3 regions of the Kosakonia sp. Marseille-Q7440 genome follow, and region 3 is predicted to be linked to each of the others. Evidence: predicted binding sites of a transcription regulator. Region 3 holds the regulator's gene; each other region holds the start of a gene.
What was found. Region 3 encodes Fur, which represses iron uptake genes when iron is present. Its sites were predicted from a motif close to ATAATAATGAGAACNACTATCAA; they were not measured.
Positions count from the first base shown of each region.

Region 1: a site for Fur is predicted at 3,423-3,445, ahead of zupT (zinc transporter ZupT). Genes of this name have one in related genera too.
Region 2: a site for Fur is predicted at 2,628-2,650, ahead of bfd (bacterioferritin-associated ferredoxin). Genes of this name have one in related genera too.

Region 1 covers NZ_CBCPLT010000002.1:768,697-774,627, forward strand. The annotation lists gene hldE (bifunctional D-glycero-beta-D-manno-heptose-7-phosphate kinase/D-glycero-beta-D-manno-heptose 1-phosphate adenylyltransferase HldE) at 1-829, shown strand, start outside; gene ubiK (ubiquinone biosynthesis accessory factor UbiK) at 879-1,223, opposite strand; FMN riboswitch at 1,346-1,495, shown strand; gene ribB (3,4-dihydroxy-2-butanone-4-phosphate synthase) at 1,601-2,254, shown strand; gene ACWPW2_RS17605 (hypothetical protein) at 2,451-2,624, shown strand; gene zupT (zinc transporter ZupT) at 2,633-3,409, opposite strand; gene ygiD (4,5-DOPA-extradiol-dioxygenase) at 3,606-4,394, shown strand; gene ACWPW2_RS17620 (TRAP transporter substrate-binding protein) at 4,700-5,677, shown strand; gene ACWPW2_RS17625 (TRAP transporter small permease) at 5,731-5,931, shown strand, end outside.
Region 2 covers NZ_CBCPLT010000002.1:555,943-561,873, reverse strand. The annotation lists gene rplD (50S ribosomal protein L4) at 1-35, opposite strand, end outside; gene rplC (50S ribosomal protein L3) at 46-675, opposite strand; gene rpsJ (30S ribosomal protein S10) at 708-1,019, opposite strand; gene ACWPW2_RS16485 (prepilin peptidase) at 1,397-1,852, shown strand; gene bfr (bacterioferritin) at 1,849-2,325, opposite strand; gene bfd (bacterioferritin-associated ferredoxin) at 2,398-2,592, opposite strand; gene tuf (elongation factor Tu) at 2,769-3,953, opposite strand; gene fusA (elongation factor G) at 4,024-5,931, opposite strand, start outside.
Region 3 covers NZ_CBCPLT010000001.1:1,169,233-1,175,163, reverse strand. The annotation lists gene fldA (flavodoxin FldA) at 144-674, shown strand; gene fur (ferric iron uptake transcriptional regulator) at 964-1,410, shown strand; gene ACWPW2_RS05290 (beta-N-acetylhexosaminidase) at 1,511-4,165, opposite strand; gene chiP (chitoporin ChiP) at 4,207-5,604, opposite strand.

The DNA.
Region 1 (5,931 bases), on a different contig from region 3:
GGTGGCGGGCAAGTGTAAGAGCGAAGAGGAGATCGTGGAGCGCGGCATGAAAGTGATCGCCGATTACGATCTCTCTGCATTGCTGGTGACCCGCTCCGAGCAGGGGATGACTCTGCTACAGCCGGGCAAAGCGCCGCTGCATATGCCGACTCAGGCGCAGGAAGTGTATGACGTGACGGGCGCAGGCGACACGGTGATTGGCGTGCTGGCGGCAACGCTTGCGGCGGGTAACTCGCTGGAAGAGGCCTGTTTCTTTGCCAACGCTGCCGCTGGTGTGGTGGTCGGTAAACTCGGCACCTCAACGGTATCCCCGATTGAACTGGAAAATGCCGTGCGCGGTCGTGCGGAAACCGGCTTCGGTGTGATGAGCGAAGAGGAGCTGAAAGTGGCCGTTGCCGCCGCGCGTAAACGCGGTGAAAAAGTTGTGATGACCAACGGCGTCTTCGACATACTCCACGCCGGGCATGTCTCTTACCTGGCAAACGCGCGCAAGCTCGGCGACCGCCTGATTGTTGCCGTCAACAGCGATGCTTCGACCAAACGCCTGAAAGGCGAGACGCGTCCGGTCAACCCGCTTGAGCAGCGCATGATTGTGCTGAGCGCGCTGGAAGCCGTGGACTGGGTGGTCTCGTTTGAAGAGGATACGCCACAGCGTCTGATTGCCGGCGTTCTGCCGGATAAGCTGGTGAAAGGCGGGGATTATAAACCGGATCAAATCGCTGGCAGCGAAGAGGTGTGGGCGAACGGCGGTGAAGTGCTGGTGCTCAACTTCGAAGATGGCTGCTCGACGACTAATATCATCAAAAAGATCCAGAAAAACAGCCAGTAAGCGGCTGTTAACTCTGTAAAGCAGAACGGGCCTTGCGGCCCGTTTTTTATTACGGCGTATCGTCCACGGGCGGGATCGCCGGTGCCGGTTTTATCTCCGTCACCTCAGAAGCCACAACTGGCGCGGGAGCCGGTTGCGCGCTGGCAGCGGAGGAGCCGCGGTTTTCCAAATCGTTCAGACGCTGCTCCAGCAGCGCCAGCTTTTCGCGGGTGCGCAGCAGAACCTGCGTCTGCACATCGAACTCTTCCCGGCTGACCAAATCAAGGCGGGTTAACTGCCCCTGCAAGGCCTGGCGAATCTTCTTCTCAACGTCTTCGCCAAGCTCACGGATCCCTTTCGGCATGGATTCGTGGACCTGTCGTGCAATCTGTTCAATTTTCTTCGGATCAATCATTTTCGGTTCCCTGCTCGGATGGGCTCAGCTAATTATTGTAGTGTGATAACCGCAGGTGATAAACCAGAATTGTTTGAAGCTTATGCATTGCCCGCCGTTATCATTGGCGTTATAGTTATCGCGCTTATTCTCAGGGCGGGGCGAAATTCCCCACCGGCGGTAAATCAGCGTACGCTGAAAGCCCGCGAGCGCTTCAGACTTCGGTTTGAAGGTCAGCAGATCCGGTGTAATTCCGGGGCCGACGGTTAAAGTCCGGATGGGAGAGAGTAACGATTCTGCCGGGCAAAGGTGCCCGCTCGCGTTATTTTTGGTCGTTTAATGACACTCCTAAGACTGCCCTGATTCTGGTAACCATAACTTTATTGAGGTCTTTTACCATGAATCAGACGCTACTTTCCTCTTTTGGCACCGCTTTCGATCGCGTTGAACAGGCGCTTGCCGCCCTGCGCGAAGGGCGTGGTGTGATGGTTCTCGATGATGAGAGCCGCGAAAACGAAGGCGATATGATTTTCGCCGCCGAAACCATGACCGTTGAGCAGATGGCGCTCACCATTCGTCACGGTAGCGGCATTGTTTGCCTCTGCCTGACCGACGAACGTCGTAAGCAGCTCGACCTGCCGATGATGGTGGAGAACAACACCAGCGCCTTCGGTACCGGTTTTACCGTCACCATCGAAGCGGCACATGGCGTGACCACCGGCGTTTCCGCCGCTGACCGCCTGACCACCGTGCGTGCTGCGATTGCTGACGACGCCAAACCGTCCGACCTGCACCGTCCTGGCCACGTCTTCCCGCTGCGCGCGCAGAAGGGCGGCGTACTGACCCGCGGTGGCCACACCGAAGCGACTATCGACTTAGTGTCGCTGGCGGGCTTTAAACCGGCCGGCGTGCTGTGCGAATTAACCAATGATGATGGCTCGATGGCGCGCGCGCCGGAGTGCATCGCCTTTGCGAAGCAGCACAATATGGCTGTCGTAACGATTGAAGACCTGGTGGCTTATCGCCAGGATCTGGAGCGCAAAGCCAGCTAACGGCGAGCGTTCAGCAGAGAAAATCCGATGCCAGCGGCGTCGGATTTTTTTTGCCTGCGCCAGGTCAAAGTTTGGTGTGCTTACAGGCGTTGCGCATTGCTATTAACCCTTCCTACTTATAAAGTGGTAGTCGCTGCGGCACGGGCACGCCGCAGCTAACCTATTATTTTTGCGAAGGTTTATTTGCGGAGGCGCCGTGTTTATTTCCTGGTATTGGTTACTGTTCGTCGTAGTGCTGGTGGTTGGTTATGTTCACGCCCTAAGACGCCGTTATAGGGCCTGCCGCCACGAGCGCGACGCCGTTTACGAGGGCTATCAGCGCGCGCAGGCGGAGCTGAAAAGATTTCAGCGCGTGGGGCAGACCAAATAACGCAGCTGTTAACCGCCGAAGCCCATCGCCTGCAGGGCGACCAGGCTTAAGCCCATCACCGACATGCCGCACAGCACGCCGTAGCTTGGGTTGTTGTTGGGATCGATCTCCTTTGCCAGCGGCATTAACTCATCCACCGACAGCGCGACCATAATCCCGGCGACCGCTGCCATAATCGCCGCCATCACTATCGGCGAGACCAGGCTGCCGAGAATTAACCACGCCAGCACGCCGCCCAGAATCTCCGCTAAACCGGAAATACCGGCCCACATCACCGCGCTGCGCTTTGAGCCCGTCGCCGCGTAGACCGGCCCTGCGACCGCCAGCCCTTCAGGAATATTGTGTAAAGCCACGGCAAAAGCGATGCCGAAGCCCAGCTCCAGATCGTTGCTGGCGGTGACGTAGGTGGCGATCCCCTCCGGAAAATTATGCAGGCTGATACCGAGCGTCAGCAGAATAGCGGTACGGCGGATGCCGCGCGGCAACGCCTCCTGCGAGCCCTGCATTAAGTCCTGCGCATGGGCATGGGGCAGCAGGCGATCCAGCGCAAAGTAACCGAGCAGGCCAACAACAAACATGCCGTAACCGAGCATCGGCGGCATACTTTCGGTTGCCAGCGCGGCGGGAAGCATCTCCATTAACGAGATAAGCAGCATGATCCCGGCGGCAAAGCCGAGTGAAAAAGCCAGTACGCGGTTGGAAGGTTTCTGGCCGATAACGCCCAGAATGGCGCCAATAAACGTGGCGGCGCCCGCCAGGATGGTCAGAATCAACGGGACTGACATACATCGCTCCTTTATGATAATCATTCTCATTAATGTAAGTTTTCGCCTGCGGAAAAGCGAGGCAGCCACGGCACTTTTACCTATTCCTTACATTCAAAATTACTGACGATCTTCATCATGCTTATCTGAGTTCATCGCCCTGAGAAAAAGCGTAACCTGCTTTCATCATATTGGCATCTTCTGTAAGGATATCCTCATGTCAGCTCCTCGTATGCCCGCGCTGTTTCTTGGGCATGGCAATCCAATGAATGCGCTGCAGGATAACGTTTATACTCGCGCCTGGAGGAAACTGGGCGATACGCTGCCGCGTCCGAAAGCGATCGTGGCGATCTCCGCGCACTGGTTTACGCGCGGCACTGGCGTAACGGCGATGGAGGCACCGCAAACGATCCATGATTTCGGCGGTTTCCCGCAGGCGCTGCACGACGTGCATTACCCCGCGCCCGGTTCGCCCGCGCTGGCACAGCGGCTGGTGGATCTGCTCTCACCGCTGCCGGTGACGCTGGATCATGAGGCTTGGGGCTTCGATCATGGCTCCTGGGGCGTGCTGATCAAGATGTACCCCAATGCGGATATTCCGATGGTGCAGCTCAGTATCGACAGCACTAAACCGGCGGCGTGGCATATGGAGATGGGGCGCAAACTTGCCGCGCTGCGCGATGAAGGGGTGATGATTGTGGCCAGCGGTAACGTGGTGCACAACTTGCGCACGGCGCGCTGGCACGGTGACACCACGCCCTTTGCGTGGGCAGTCGGCTTCAACGATTTTGTGAAGCAGAATCTGACGTGGCAGGGGCCGGTCGAGCAGCATCCGCTGGTCAACTATCTCGACCATGAAAGTGGTTCGCTCGCCAATCCGACGCCGGAACACTTTCTGCCGCTGCTCTATGTGCTTGGCGCATGGGATGGCAACGAGCCGCTGTCGATTCCCGTCGAGGGGATGGAGATGGCTTCCATCAGCATGCTGTCGGTACAGGTGGGGTAAAAATGATGGCGCGCAATGCGCCATTTTTTTGTGCCCTAATCGCGGAAACCGGAGAAAGATCGCAAAAAAAGGCCAATGAACCGTGGTTTTTATGAAAATAAAAAGATCTGTTCTGCAAAAATGAAACAGCGTGCTGAATTTGGTGTTTTTTTGTGAACCCCATCGTCGCGCAAATTCTCACCAGTAACTACTCTTCTGATTGTCCTGTTCTCATACCCATAACCACTCTCGATTCCCAGCCACGTGCTTTCTGCTCGCGGCAGTTTTGACTGTGCCAAAAATTACACCTCTGGAGATCCGGCAATATGAACTCTGCACAACGTTTTCTGACTCTTTCCATCGGTTCCGCTCTGCTCTTTATGTCGCATACCGCCCTTGCACAAACGTTTCGCGCCGCCGATGTTCACCCGGCGGATTACCCCAATGTCGTGGCGGTAAAACATATGGGTGAGAAATTAAGTAAAGCTACCGATGGCCGGCTGGAAATTAAAACCTTTCCCGGCGGTGTCTTAGGCGATGAGAAACAGGTGATTGAGCAGGCGCAAATCGGCGCGATCGATATCATTCGCGTCTCAATGACGCCAGTGGCGGCGATATTGCCGGAGATTAACGTTTTCACGCTGCCCTATATCTTTCGCGATGAAGATCATATGCACAAAGTGCTCGACGGCATGATTGGCCAGGAGATTGGCAACCGGCTCTCTGCAAGCAGCAAATCGCGGCTGGTTTTCCTCGGCTGGATGGATGCCGGCACGCGCAACCTGATTACCAAAGCGCCGGTCACGAAAGCGGAAGATTTGAAGGGGATGAAAATCCGCGTTCAGGGCAGCCCGATTGCGCTTGATACCCTGAAAGCGATGGGGGCGAACTCGGTGGCGATGGGGGTGAGTGAAGTCTTCAGCGGCATGCAAACCGGTGTGATTGACGGCACGGAGAACAACCCGCCGACCTTTGTGGCGCACAACTATTTGCCGGTGGTGAAGAACTATACCTGGAGCAAACACTTCATTATTCCCGAGCTGTTTCTCTTCTCAAAAGCCAAGTGGGACAAGCTGAAAAAAGAGGATCAGGAGCTGATCCTGAAGCTGGCGAAAGAGGCGCAGGCGGAGCAGCGCGAGCTGTGGAAAGCCTATAACGAGAAGTCGCTGCAGGCGATGAAAGCGGGCGGGGTGCAGTTCCACGACATTGATACCAAAGCCTTCTACGATGCCACGCAGTCGGTACGCGATAAGTACGGGAATGCGCACCAGGATCTGATTAAGCGTATTCAGGACGTGCAGTAAGCTGGCCGGGCAGGTTCGCCTGCCCGTTTGCGACTTCTACCGGGAAAACCGTTATGGCAGAACGCTATTCGTTGTTAATGGATATTCTCTATCGCCTCTCTATGTGGGTGGCCGGTCTGGCGCTGTTGGTGATGGTGGCGATTATCCCCGTGGGGATTTTCGCCCGCTATGTGTTGAACAGCGCGCTCTCCTGGCCGGAGCCGGTGGCGATCATCTGCATGGTGACCTTTACCTTTATCGGCGCTGCGGTGAGC
Region 2 (5,931 bases), on a different contig from region 3:
AGCGCGCTCTGCGCGTCTTTCAATACTAATTCCATTGCTATCTCCTCACGCCTTCACAGCTGGTTTAACGATCAGGTCGCTACCGGTTGCACCCGGGACAGCACCTTTAACCAGCAGCAGGTTGCGCTCAGCGTCAACACGTACTACGTCCAGGCTCTGAACGGTTACGCGCTCATTACCCAGCTGACCTGCCATTTTCTTGCCCTTGAACACTTTGCCCGGAGTCTGGTTCTGACCGATAGAACCCGGAACGCGGTGGGACAGGGAGTTACCGTGAGTAGCGTCCTGGGTACGGAAGTTCCAGCGCTTAACGGTACCTGCGAAACCTTTACCTTTAGAGGTGCCAGTTACGTCAACTTTTTTAACTTCAGCAAACAGCTCAACGCTAATGTCCTGACCTACGGAGAACTCTTCACCGTCAGCCAGACGGAATTCCCACAGACCACGGCCAGCTTCTACGCCAGCTTTAGCGAAGTGACCTGCTTCCGGCTTGGTTACGCGGTTAGCTTTTTTAGCACCGGTGGTAACCTGGATAGCGCGGTAGCCGTCGTTAGCCAGATCTTTAACCTGAGTAACGCGGTTTGCTTCAACTTCGATTACGGTTACTGGGATAGAAACGCCATCTTCAGTGAAGATGCGGGTCATGCCCACTTTTTTACCGACTAAACCAATCATTGTTTCAACCTCTCAATCGCTCGATGACCTGATCAACCCAGGCTGATCTGCACGTCTACACCGGCAGCCAGATCCAGACGCATCAGAGCATCAACGGTTTTCTCGGTTGGCTCAACGATGTCAACCAGACGCTTATGAGTGCGGATTTCGTACTGATCGCGCGCATCTTTGTTGACGTGCGGAGAGATCAGAACGGTAAAGCGCTCTTTGCGGGTCGGCAGCGGGATCGGACCACGTACTTGCGCACCAGTGCGCTTCGCAGTTTCGACGATTTCGGCGGTTGATTGATCGATCAGACGATGATCAAACGCTTTCAAGCGGATACGGATTCTTTGGTTCTGCATGAGACCAGAGCTCCAATTATTTATAGACGAAAATAATTACTCCTCACACCCATTACGATTGATGGGGGAGTGTAATCGTTCTTACGTAGCCCCCCGATTGGGAGCATTGTTAGCGGCAAACTTCGTCGCTATGGCTCAGATCGAACCAGCCGTCAATTACGACAAGCCCGCGCATTATACGTAAATCTGGCGCGGACGCAAGTGCAGTTTAGAAATTAAACAACGATGCGTGCCGGCTCGCAAAGAGTATGGCGCCCTTTATGTCGCTCATAAAATGTCTGGAAAGCGGCCCGCACTCTGCTCACCCTCCCCTTTCCTTGTTTATGAGTATGAAGCACTCTTGGCAGCGGATTGCTAAAGCTTAAGGCAGGGACGCCATGTTTTTTCTCATTCTCTATATCGTATTAAATCTTCTGCTCGTCAGGTGTGACCTGCGCTCGGGGCTGCTGCCGGATCGCTATACCTGCCCTCTACTCTGGACGGGCTTACTCTGGCAATATCTGTCACATACTGAATTTCTGGCGGATGCCGTCTTAGGGGCAATGGCGGGTTATATCAGTTTTGCCGCTATTTACTGGGGATATCGATTATTACGGGGCCATGAAGGATTGGGCTATGGCGATGTGAAGTATCTTGCCGCGCTCGGCGCGTGGCACGGCTGGCCGGTTCTTCCTGCTCTTGTATTTTATGCCGCGCTTTTTGCCTGCTGCGCAGCGGCTTTCACCCTTTGCCGCTGCCGTAAATTACAGGTAATAAAAAACCCGCTGCCGTTTGGACCTTTCCTCGCGGCAGCGGGTTTCGTGGTGGGTTACCCCACGCTAATAAGGTTTTAGCCTTCGACTTTAATCTGCGACTGAAGGTAATTCTGCATACCAAGTTTAGCGATCAGATCCAGCTCTGTTTCCAGCCAGTCAATGTGGTGCTCTTCGTCGGCAAGAATTTTGATCATCATATCGCGACTGACATAGTCATGGATGCTGTCAGCATAGGCGATTGCTTCACGCAGATCTCTCGCGCCTTCAAGCTCCAGACGCAGGTCTGATTGCAGCATCTCTTCAACGTCTTCGCCAATACCGAGTTTGCCCAGATCCTGCAAGTTCGGGATCCCTTCGAGAAACAGAATACGCTCGATATACAAATCGGCGTGTTTCATTTCATCGATGGATTCATGGTATTCAACGTCATTGAGGCGGGTCAGCCCCCAGTTCTTGAACATTCTCGCATGGAGAAAGTACTGATTGATTGCGACAAGCTCATTTCCCAATAATTTATTGAGATAATTTATGATTTTAACATCACCTTTCATTATGTAGTCCCTCCGCTTCCACTCATTGAAGCGTAGATGGGGCTACAGGGATGTCAAAAAAAAGATAGAGCCTCAGGCAATCTCTTTGTATTCCGGCATCTGGGTCAACTCATCCTGCATGATCTCACGAGCAGCACGAATGCATTTACCACACTGATTTCCTACCGGAACAAACTTGCGGAGCTGCTGGAATGATTGAGGGTGAAACTGGCGCACAGCCTGGCGAATTTTTTTATCACTTACACCGTTACACAAACAAACGTACATGGATCACTCCCGTTCACTTAATGCGCAAAGTGTAAATGAGAATGGTTATGATTACAACAGGACAACTATAAGGGGATTTGCAGAAAAGTGTGAACAGCTGTAATGGCAGGATGGCTAACTAGCAGCCAGCAAAAAGGGCACCGAAGTGCCCTCTTTTCAAATTCAAAGCTAACGAATTAGCTCAGAACTTTTGCTACAACGCCCGCGCCAACGGTACGGCCGCCTTCACGGATTGCGAAGCGCAGACCATCGTCCATCGCGATCGGGTGAATCAGGGTAACAACCATTTTGATGTTGTCGCCCGGCATTACCATCTCAACGCCTTCCGGCAGTTCGATGGTGCCAGTCACGTCAGTTGTACGGAAGTAGAACTGCGGACGGTAGCCTTTGAAGAACGGAGTATGACGGCCGCCTTCATCTTTGGACAGGATGTACACTTCAGATTCGAATTTGGTGTGCGGCTTGATGGAACCCGGCTTAGCCAGTACCTGACCACGTTCGATTTCTTCACGTTTGATACCACGCAGCAGAACACCAACGTTCTCACCAGCACGGCCTTCGTCCAGCAGTTTGCGGAACATTTCAACGCCGGTACAGGTAGATTTCGCGGTGTCTTTGATACCAACGATTTCAACTTCTTCACCAACTTTGATGATACCGCGCTCTACACGACCGGTAACAACGGTACCACGACCGGAGATGGAGAATACGTCTTCGATCGGCAGCAGGAACGGCTTGTCAATCGCGCGCTCTGGTTCCGGGATGTAGGAATCCAGGTAGCCAGCCAGCTCGATGATTTTCTCTTCCCACTCAGCTTCGCCTTCCAGCGCTTTCAGCGCGGAACCGCGAACGATCGGGGTGTCGTCGCCCGGGAAGTCGTACTGAGACAGCAGCTCACGCACTTCCATCTCAACCAGTTCCAGCAGCTCTTCGTCATCAACCATGTCACATTTGTTCAGGAACACGATGATGAACGGAACGCCTACCTGACGACCCAGCAGGATGTGCTCACGGGTCTGCGGCATCGGGCCGTCAGTCGCAGCAACAACCAGGATCGCGCCGTCCATCTGCGCAGCACCGGTGATCATGTTTTTAACATAGTCGGCGTGGCCCGGGCAGTCTACGTGCGCGTAGTGGCGAGTCGGGGTGTCATATTCAACGTGAGAGGTGTTGATGGTGATACCACGAGCTTTTTCTTCCGGCGCGTTATCGATCTGGTCGAATGCGCGAGCAGCACCGCCGTAGGTCTTAGCCAGTACGGTAGTGATTGCAGCGGTCAGAGTAGTTTTACCATGGTCAACGTGGCCGATTGTGCCGACGTTGACGTGCGGTTTTGTACGTTCAAATTTTTCTTTAGACACGGCTTTATTCCTTACTATAGTGCTCTCCCTCAATGGAGAGAGCACGGGACTTTGGTTTTAACCCTGCGGCTTATTTACCACGGGCTTCAATTACGGCCTGAGCAACGTTGTTCGGCGCATCATCATACTTCAGGAATTCCATGGTGTATGATGCACGACCTTTGGTCAGAGAACGCAGCTGAGTTGCATATCCGAACATTTCAGACAGCGGAACTTCAGCGTGGATCTTAACGCCAGTAACTTCAGATTCCTGACCGCGCAGCATGCCGCGACGACGGCTCAAGTCACCGATAACGTCACCGGTATTCTCTTCCGGAGTCTCTACTTCAACCTTCATGATCGGCTCAAGCAGAACTGGTTTCGCTTTCTTAAAGCCATCTTTAAAGGCAATAGACGCAGCCAGTTTAAACGCCAGTTCAGAGGAGTCAACGTCGTGGTAAGAACCGAAGTGCAGACGCACGCCCAGATCAACTACCGGGTAACCAGCCAGCGGACCAGACTTCAGCTGCTCCTGGATGCCTTTATCAACGGCCGGGATGTATTCGCCAGGAATTACACCACCTTTGATGTCGTTGATGAACTCGTAACCTTTCGGGTTAGAGCCCGGCTCCAGCGGGTACATGTCGATAACAACATGACCGTACTGACCGCGACCACCAGACTGCTTAGCGTGTTTACCTTCGATATCGGTAACTTTCGCGCGAATCGCTTCGCGGTAAGCAACCTGAGGTTTACCCACGTTAGCTTCAACGTTGAACTCACGCTTCATACGGTCAACGATGATGTCGAGGTGCAGTTCGCCCATACCAGCGATGATGGTCTGGTTAGATTCTTCGTCAGTCCATACGCGGAAAGACGGGTCTTCTTTAGCCAGACGGCCCAGAGCCAGACCCATTTTTTCCTGGTCAGCTTTGGTTTTCGGTTCTACAGCGATGGAGATTACCGGCTCCGGGAATTCCATACGCTCCAGAATGATCGGGTTGTCCGGATCACACAGGGTGTCACCGGTGATCACGTCTTTCAGACCGATCGCTGCAGCGATATCGCCCGCGCGAACTTCTTTGATCTCTTCACGTTTGTTAGCGTGCATCTGAACGATACGACCGAAACGCTCACGTGCAGATTTCACGGAGTTCAGTACGGTATCACCAGAGTTAACCACACCGGAGTAAACGCGGAAGAAGGTCAGGTTACCAACGAACGGGTCAGTTGCGATTTTGAACGCCAGTGCAGAGAACGGCTCTTCGTCGCTTGCGTGACGCTCAGCCGGAGTATCTTTACCATCGTCCAGCATACCGTTGATCGCAGGAACGTCAGTCGGGGACGGCAGGTAATCAATTACCGCATCCAGCATCGCCTGAACGCCTTTGTTCTTAAACGCAGAACCACAGGTTACCAGGATGATTTCGTTGTTCAGAACGCGCTGACGAAGAGCAGTTTTGATCTCTTCTTCAGTCAGGTCTTCACCACCCAGGTATTTCTCCATCAGCTCTTCTGAAGCTTCCGCCGCAGATTCGATCAGGTTCTGGTGCCATTCGTCAGCCAGGTCCTGCATCTCAGCCGGGATATCTTCGTAAACGAAGGTAACGCCCTGGTCAGCATCGTTCCAGTTGATCGCTTTCATTTTCACCAGGTCAACAACACCGGTGAAACCTTCTTCAGCGCCAATTGCCAGCTGCAGCGGAACCGGGTTCGCGCCCAGACGGGTTTTGATCTGATCAACAACTTTCAGGAAGTTAGCGCCCATGCGGTCCATTTTGTTAACGAACGCGATGCGCGGAACTTTATATTTGTTAGCCTGACGCCATACGGTTTCAGACTGTGGCTGAACACCACCAACGGCACAGTAAACCATTACCGCACCATCCAGTACACGCATGGAACGTTCTACTTCGATGGTGAAGTCAACGTGCCCCGGGGTGTCGATGATGTTTACGCGATGCGGTTCATACTGCTTCGCCATACCAGACCAGAATGC
Region 3 (5,931 bases):
CAAATTCCCCTTTTCGTGTGGCATACAGTGCAGTCCGCGGCAATAGCAGTTTCCGCGTTCTTCTCTGTTCTGCTATGATTGCCCTTATCTGTGGGCTTAGCGCTCCCCCTATACTCATTAAGATTCAAGAGGTTATTTTACTCATGGCAATTACAGGCATTTTCTTCGGCAGCGACACCGGCAACACCGAAAACATCGCCAAAATGATCCAAAGCCAGCTTGGTAAAGACGTCGCCGATGTTCATGACATTGCCAAGAGCAGTAAGGAAGATATCGAAGGGTATGACATCCTGTTGCTCGGCATTCCGACCTGGTATTACGGTGAAGCGCAGTGCGACTGGGATGACTTCTTCCCGACGCTGGAAGAGATTGATTTTAATGGTAAGTTAGTGGCGCTGTTCGGCTGCGGCGATCAGGAAGATTACGCTGAGTACTTCTGTGATGCGCTGGGCACCATTCGCGACATTATTGAACCGCGCGGCGCGACGATTGTGGGCCACTGGCCGACTGCCGGTTACCATTTCGAAGCTTCAAAAGGCCTGGCTGATGACGATCACTTTGTAGGTCTGGCGATTGACGAAGACCGTCAGCCAGAACTGACCGCCGAGCGCGTGCAGAAGTGGGTGAAGCAGGTTTCTGAAGAGCTGCATCTTGATGAAATCCTGAATGCCTGATTTTTATGGCGCAATCTGCTGGTTGCGCCGTATCAATAGGTAAAAGCAATCGAAATAATTGCTACATTTTTTTAACTTTCCTACTCATCCCTGTACAATAAGCGCTGCTTAACGTAGTACGCCCGACCGGGAGTTGTCGGCGATACCACGTTTTAAAAGCTTACTTTACTTGAGGGCTTGCAGTTTTCATTTATACATGGCAGTTCTATAATGATACGCATTCGCCCGGGTGCATTCCTTATAACTTCCGAGAAGGAAGTGAATCGTATAGCAACAGGACAGATTCCGCATGACTGACAACAATACCGCATTAAAGAAGGCCGGCCTGAAAGTCACGCTTCCACGTTTAAAAATTCTGGAAGTGCTTCAGGAGCCGGATAACCATCATGTCAGTGCGGAAGATCTTTATAAGCGTCTGATCGACATGGGTGAAGAGATTGGTCTGGCAACGGTGTACCGTGTGCTGAACCAGTTTGATGACGCCGGGATTGTCACCCGTCACAACTTCGAAGGCGGCAAGTCTGTTTTCGAACTGACGCAGCAGCATCACCACGATCACCTTATCTGCCTCGACTGCGGTAAAGTTATCGAATTCAGTGATGACTCCATCGAATTGCGCCAGCGCGAAATTGCCGCTCAACACGGCATCCGCCTGACGAACCACAGTCTCTACCTTTACGGCCACTGCGCCGAAGGTGACTGCCGCGAAGATGAACACGCGCACGACGCAAAATAAGTTCTTCTGAACGTTAAAAGCCAACCGTCAGGTTGGCTTTTTTTATGCCTGCCGGCTGAGCGGCGCGTTAAAAGGTTACGCCGCTCAGAGAGGAAAGCGATCAGGCTTTCAGGCTATCGACGCGGCTGACGCGCCTGCCATCCGGGCTTAAGGTGCGCAGCTGAATTTCTCCTTTAACCTGTGGACGGGATTTCGCTTCATAGTGCTGCCATGTTTTGCCGCGATCGAGGGAGTACTCGACCACCAGCCCCGGGAAGCGGATGTTGACCTCCAGCACACCGTCAACAATTCGCGCCCCTGGCACCGGCAGACGATAATGGATGCCGGCTTTATCCAGCTTCGCCAGCTCGCGATGTCCCAGCAGATTGGCAAAACGCTGCCAGTCTGCCGTTAAGGCCTTCTGATCGACCCACTGCGTCTCGCCGCCTTTGTATTCACGGCCCGCCTGGTAATCCAGCTCCCAGCTTGCGCGGTGCCATGCCCGCTCAGCGACGGCGACCAGACGCGGATAGATCATATACTCCATCTGCTCATCCGTGCGCACCACTTCGCTCCACAGCTCGGCGGAAAGCCCGTAGGCGCCAGGCCACGGCTTGTCTGATTTGGCGCTGAACGCGTTGCCGTCACGGTCGACCGACGTTTCCGCATTTTGCGGCATGTTGTCCGGTGCAAAACTGAAGATCTTGCGCTCATCGCTGAAACGCGTCCCCCAGTAGTAGCCGCTTTCATCCGGGTGAACTTCACTCGGGAAGTCGAGATAGACGTAGTCCGGGTTGGAGACCACCACGCGGAAGCCTTTGTTCGCCCAGTCATTGACGGAATCGAAACCGCCCCAGTAGAGCGCATCCCAGAAGTTGACATTCACATGTCTGGTGGCAAAAACAGAGGCGTCTTTGGCATCTTTAAGCCCATCCTGCCACGCCTGCATCACATCAATGCCGTGCGCCTTAACCAGCTTGCTCACCTCAGCGCCAAAGTAGCTGGAGAGGTGCTCAACGTCGCTCACTTTCCCGGCTTTGATCATCGCCTGGCAGGCCTCCGATTTCGCCCACGGCTTATCCTGCCTGCTCTGATCGATGATGCCTTTACCCGGCTGCGGATCTTTCACATCCGTATAGCCAGCCCCCAGGTAGATATTTTTCGCTTCATCGCCGCCGAAGTGCCAGGTGTGTAGCGGCAGACCCGCTTCTCTGTGCATCTGCTGGATTTCGCCCATCACCTTATCGACAAAGTTGCGCGAGGAGTCCAGGCAAGGATTGAGATAACCGGTGCGATCGTAGAACTGTACGCCAGCGGTAACAGAGGTATCCGTCGGATCGAGCAGGCGGTAACGGCTCGCCTCGCTCTCTTTACCCTCTTTTATCAGGCGATGGTAACGCGCCTCCATTGAGATGACCGCCGCGCGCGCATGGGCGGGCATATCGATCTCCGGGATCACCTCAATGTGCCGCGCTTTGGCATATTTGAGGATCTCGATATAGTCGGCGCGGGTAAAGTAACCGCTGCCGTTGTTATCACGATCCGGCCCGGATCCCAGCTGCGGCAGCAGGCACTGCTTCTCGCTCAGATCGTGGCAGCGCTGGCTGCCAATCTCAGTCAGCTCCGGCAGCCCGGGGATTTCAATGCGCCACCCTTCATCGTCCGTCAGATGGAAGTGGAATTTATTCAGCTTGTAGGCTGCCATCTGATCCAGCAGGCGCAGCACCGCCGCTTTGCTGTGGAAATTACGCCCGACATCCAGATGAATACCGCGATAGTCGAAGCGCGGTGCATCTTTCGCCATCAGAGCGGGGATGGTCATCGCCCCCTGCGCGGGGAGAAGCGAAAGCAGGGATTGCAGGCCATAGAAGACGCCGCTCTGATCAAAACCGGTCACCACCGCCTCTTTATCACTGATACGCAGCTGATAGGCACCGTTGATCGCCTCCTCACTCTTGAACGCTTTACGCACAATTTCGGTACGTAGCGGATAACTCCCCTCTTCCACGCCGAGCATGGCGAAGCGCGCTTTAATGGCATTTTGCGCATCAGGCATCAGCGCTGAAAGGTCAAATTTCATCCCCTGGCTGAGATCGATATCCCGACCGTAAATTTTTACCTCGCGCGGCGTCGGCACAATCTGCCCGCGCAGCGAGGCGAGGTTCATCGCTTTGATATCGCTGTTTTGCGCAAAGCGTGCTTCAGCGGTCATCAGGATATTTTTATCGTCCGGCGTCCGCTGCCATTGCTCGCCAAGCGGTGTGACGAACTGGGCAAGATCTTCCGTATTGGTATTGGCGATGGTTTTTGGCGTCGCTTCCTCACCTGTGACATACCAGCGCGGCAGCACATCGGTAATAAAGAGTTGCCAGTACTCATTAATGATTGGGATCTCAACGGACTGATTCGCCGGAAAACCAGTAAATTGCCCGGTAGGCTCAAGCTTATGCAGATCGCCCATGATATGGGTCACTTTGAACTGCGGGTTCGCGACTTGCAGAACGGGGCGAATACTGTGGAAGTAGATAGCCCACTCGTTATCGGTCACTGCCTCGCCTTTGTTGGTGAGCGTGATCACCGCTTTGTTGCAGGAGGCCCAGTCTGCGCCGAGCTTCGCACAATCAACGCCATGCTGTGCGGCAAAGTTATCTTTTACGGCGTAGTTCAGATTGAACTGGCTGATGGCGTCAACCGTGCTCTGGCTTGCCAGTGCCGCGCCGCTGCCAAGCAGCGCTGTGACTGCGCCCGCCAGCAGGCTTAAACGTGCTGTATGCATTCTCTGTTCCTTAAGGTTGCCAATGCCCGGCAACAAATTAATTAGAAAAGGGTAAACGGCGCGATGACCATCAATTTCACGTCGCGCTCATCCTGGAAAATGTTGCCGTAGCCGCCGGCATAGCTCGGGATAGCGGCGTGGTTGTCATACTGGGTAAAGTGCAGTTTAAACATCGTCCCTTTGGCGCGCCCCTCTTGCAGGGTATAGATGGCATCCAGGCTATATGCGGACTCTTTCAGACGATAACCGGCGCTGTACCACGCATCCGGCACGGCCATTTCGGCCGGTTTTGCGCCCCAGGCGTAGGCGTAAGAGGCCCCAATTTGTAAGCCGGGCAAGTTGCAACTCTCCAGATCGTACATCGCCCCCAGGAAGAGCGCTTTTTCGCCATTGGCATTGAAGTCGGAGCGGTTATCCCACCAGATATCAAGACGACCATTAGAGGAGGCATAGGTTGGCGTCATGCGCTGCAAAAAGTAGCCCTGCTGGCCTTCTGCTTTTACCCATGTTCCTTCGAGGCGCAGCGCGAGTGGTCCGACCGTGTAACCGAAGGTCAGCGCCTGCAGCCAGGCGGTGCCGTCGTAAAGATCGTTGATGCCGCGATCGCTGACTTTGTCGCGGGCACCATAAAACTGATAGCTGGTGCTGAACGGTTGATTTGCCACATCCAGCTGGTAGCTGGCTTTTGCAAAATATTGATCGACATAGCCCTGCGCCTGGCCAAACGCAGCCTCCAGCACGAGGTTATTTTTGAAATCATATTTTGCGCCGAGCGAATGGAGATAATCGACCCGGTGCTCTCTGTCGTTTTGCCAGAACTTATCCATCTCGATATGCCATGGCGCTTTATATCCATTGGCCCACATATACGAAACGCTCAGCGCGCCAGCATCGCCATAGTCGTTATTAATGCCCGCTTCCGCGCCCTGGTAGGTGCCCGGCATAAAACTCCAGTGCGGCGCTAATAGCGTCTGCCCGGTGGGTTGAATATAACCGGCGCGCGCCCAGAGAGCGCCATATTTGAATTTTGCTGCGGCTTTATAGAGGCTGATGCCGCTTTTATCACCGGACCAGCGCTCTTTATAGGCTTTATTACTGGCGGAGAAAGCAATTTCATTTGGGTGAGCGCTATCTCCGTTTTCCGCCATTTCAATCGCCGTAAAGGCAGCGATATCCAGGCCAAACATATCTGCCGCATAGCCTGATTGAAAATCCAGCCTGGCATTCCACGTGGCGTGAGAGAGGTTCGTTTTATATTTATTATCGAGAATATCTTTACGGTCGCGCTCACGCTGCCAGTAATAGATCCCGCCGGTGAGCGTTGAGTCATCAATAAAACCGCTTGCCTTCGCCTGCGCGGGAAGCGCCAGGCCTGACATGGCGATAACGGCGGCAATAGCCAGCGATAGCGAACTCCGTTTACCTGCAAACGCGCACATACATTGATTCCTTTTAAATGTAAAAATCCCCGCCGCGGCGGCGATAAAAATTAACAACAGGAAGTCTGTTATAGATATTCCCTAAGTAAACAACAGCACAAAGCCTATTTTTCGCGTTGTGAATTATCAACGTCTTTTTAAGCAAAAATAACGGAGTATGACGAAGTGCACAGAATTAAATGAGGATTAAATATCGTTTCATAAACCACGCAAATAAATAACCAATCCGTATTCAGTCGATATTTAATTCTTTATTAACGAGAGGGTTTTATCACTATTCTGATTACTGCTTCCGCAACATTCCAGAAATAAAAAAGCAGAACACCA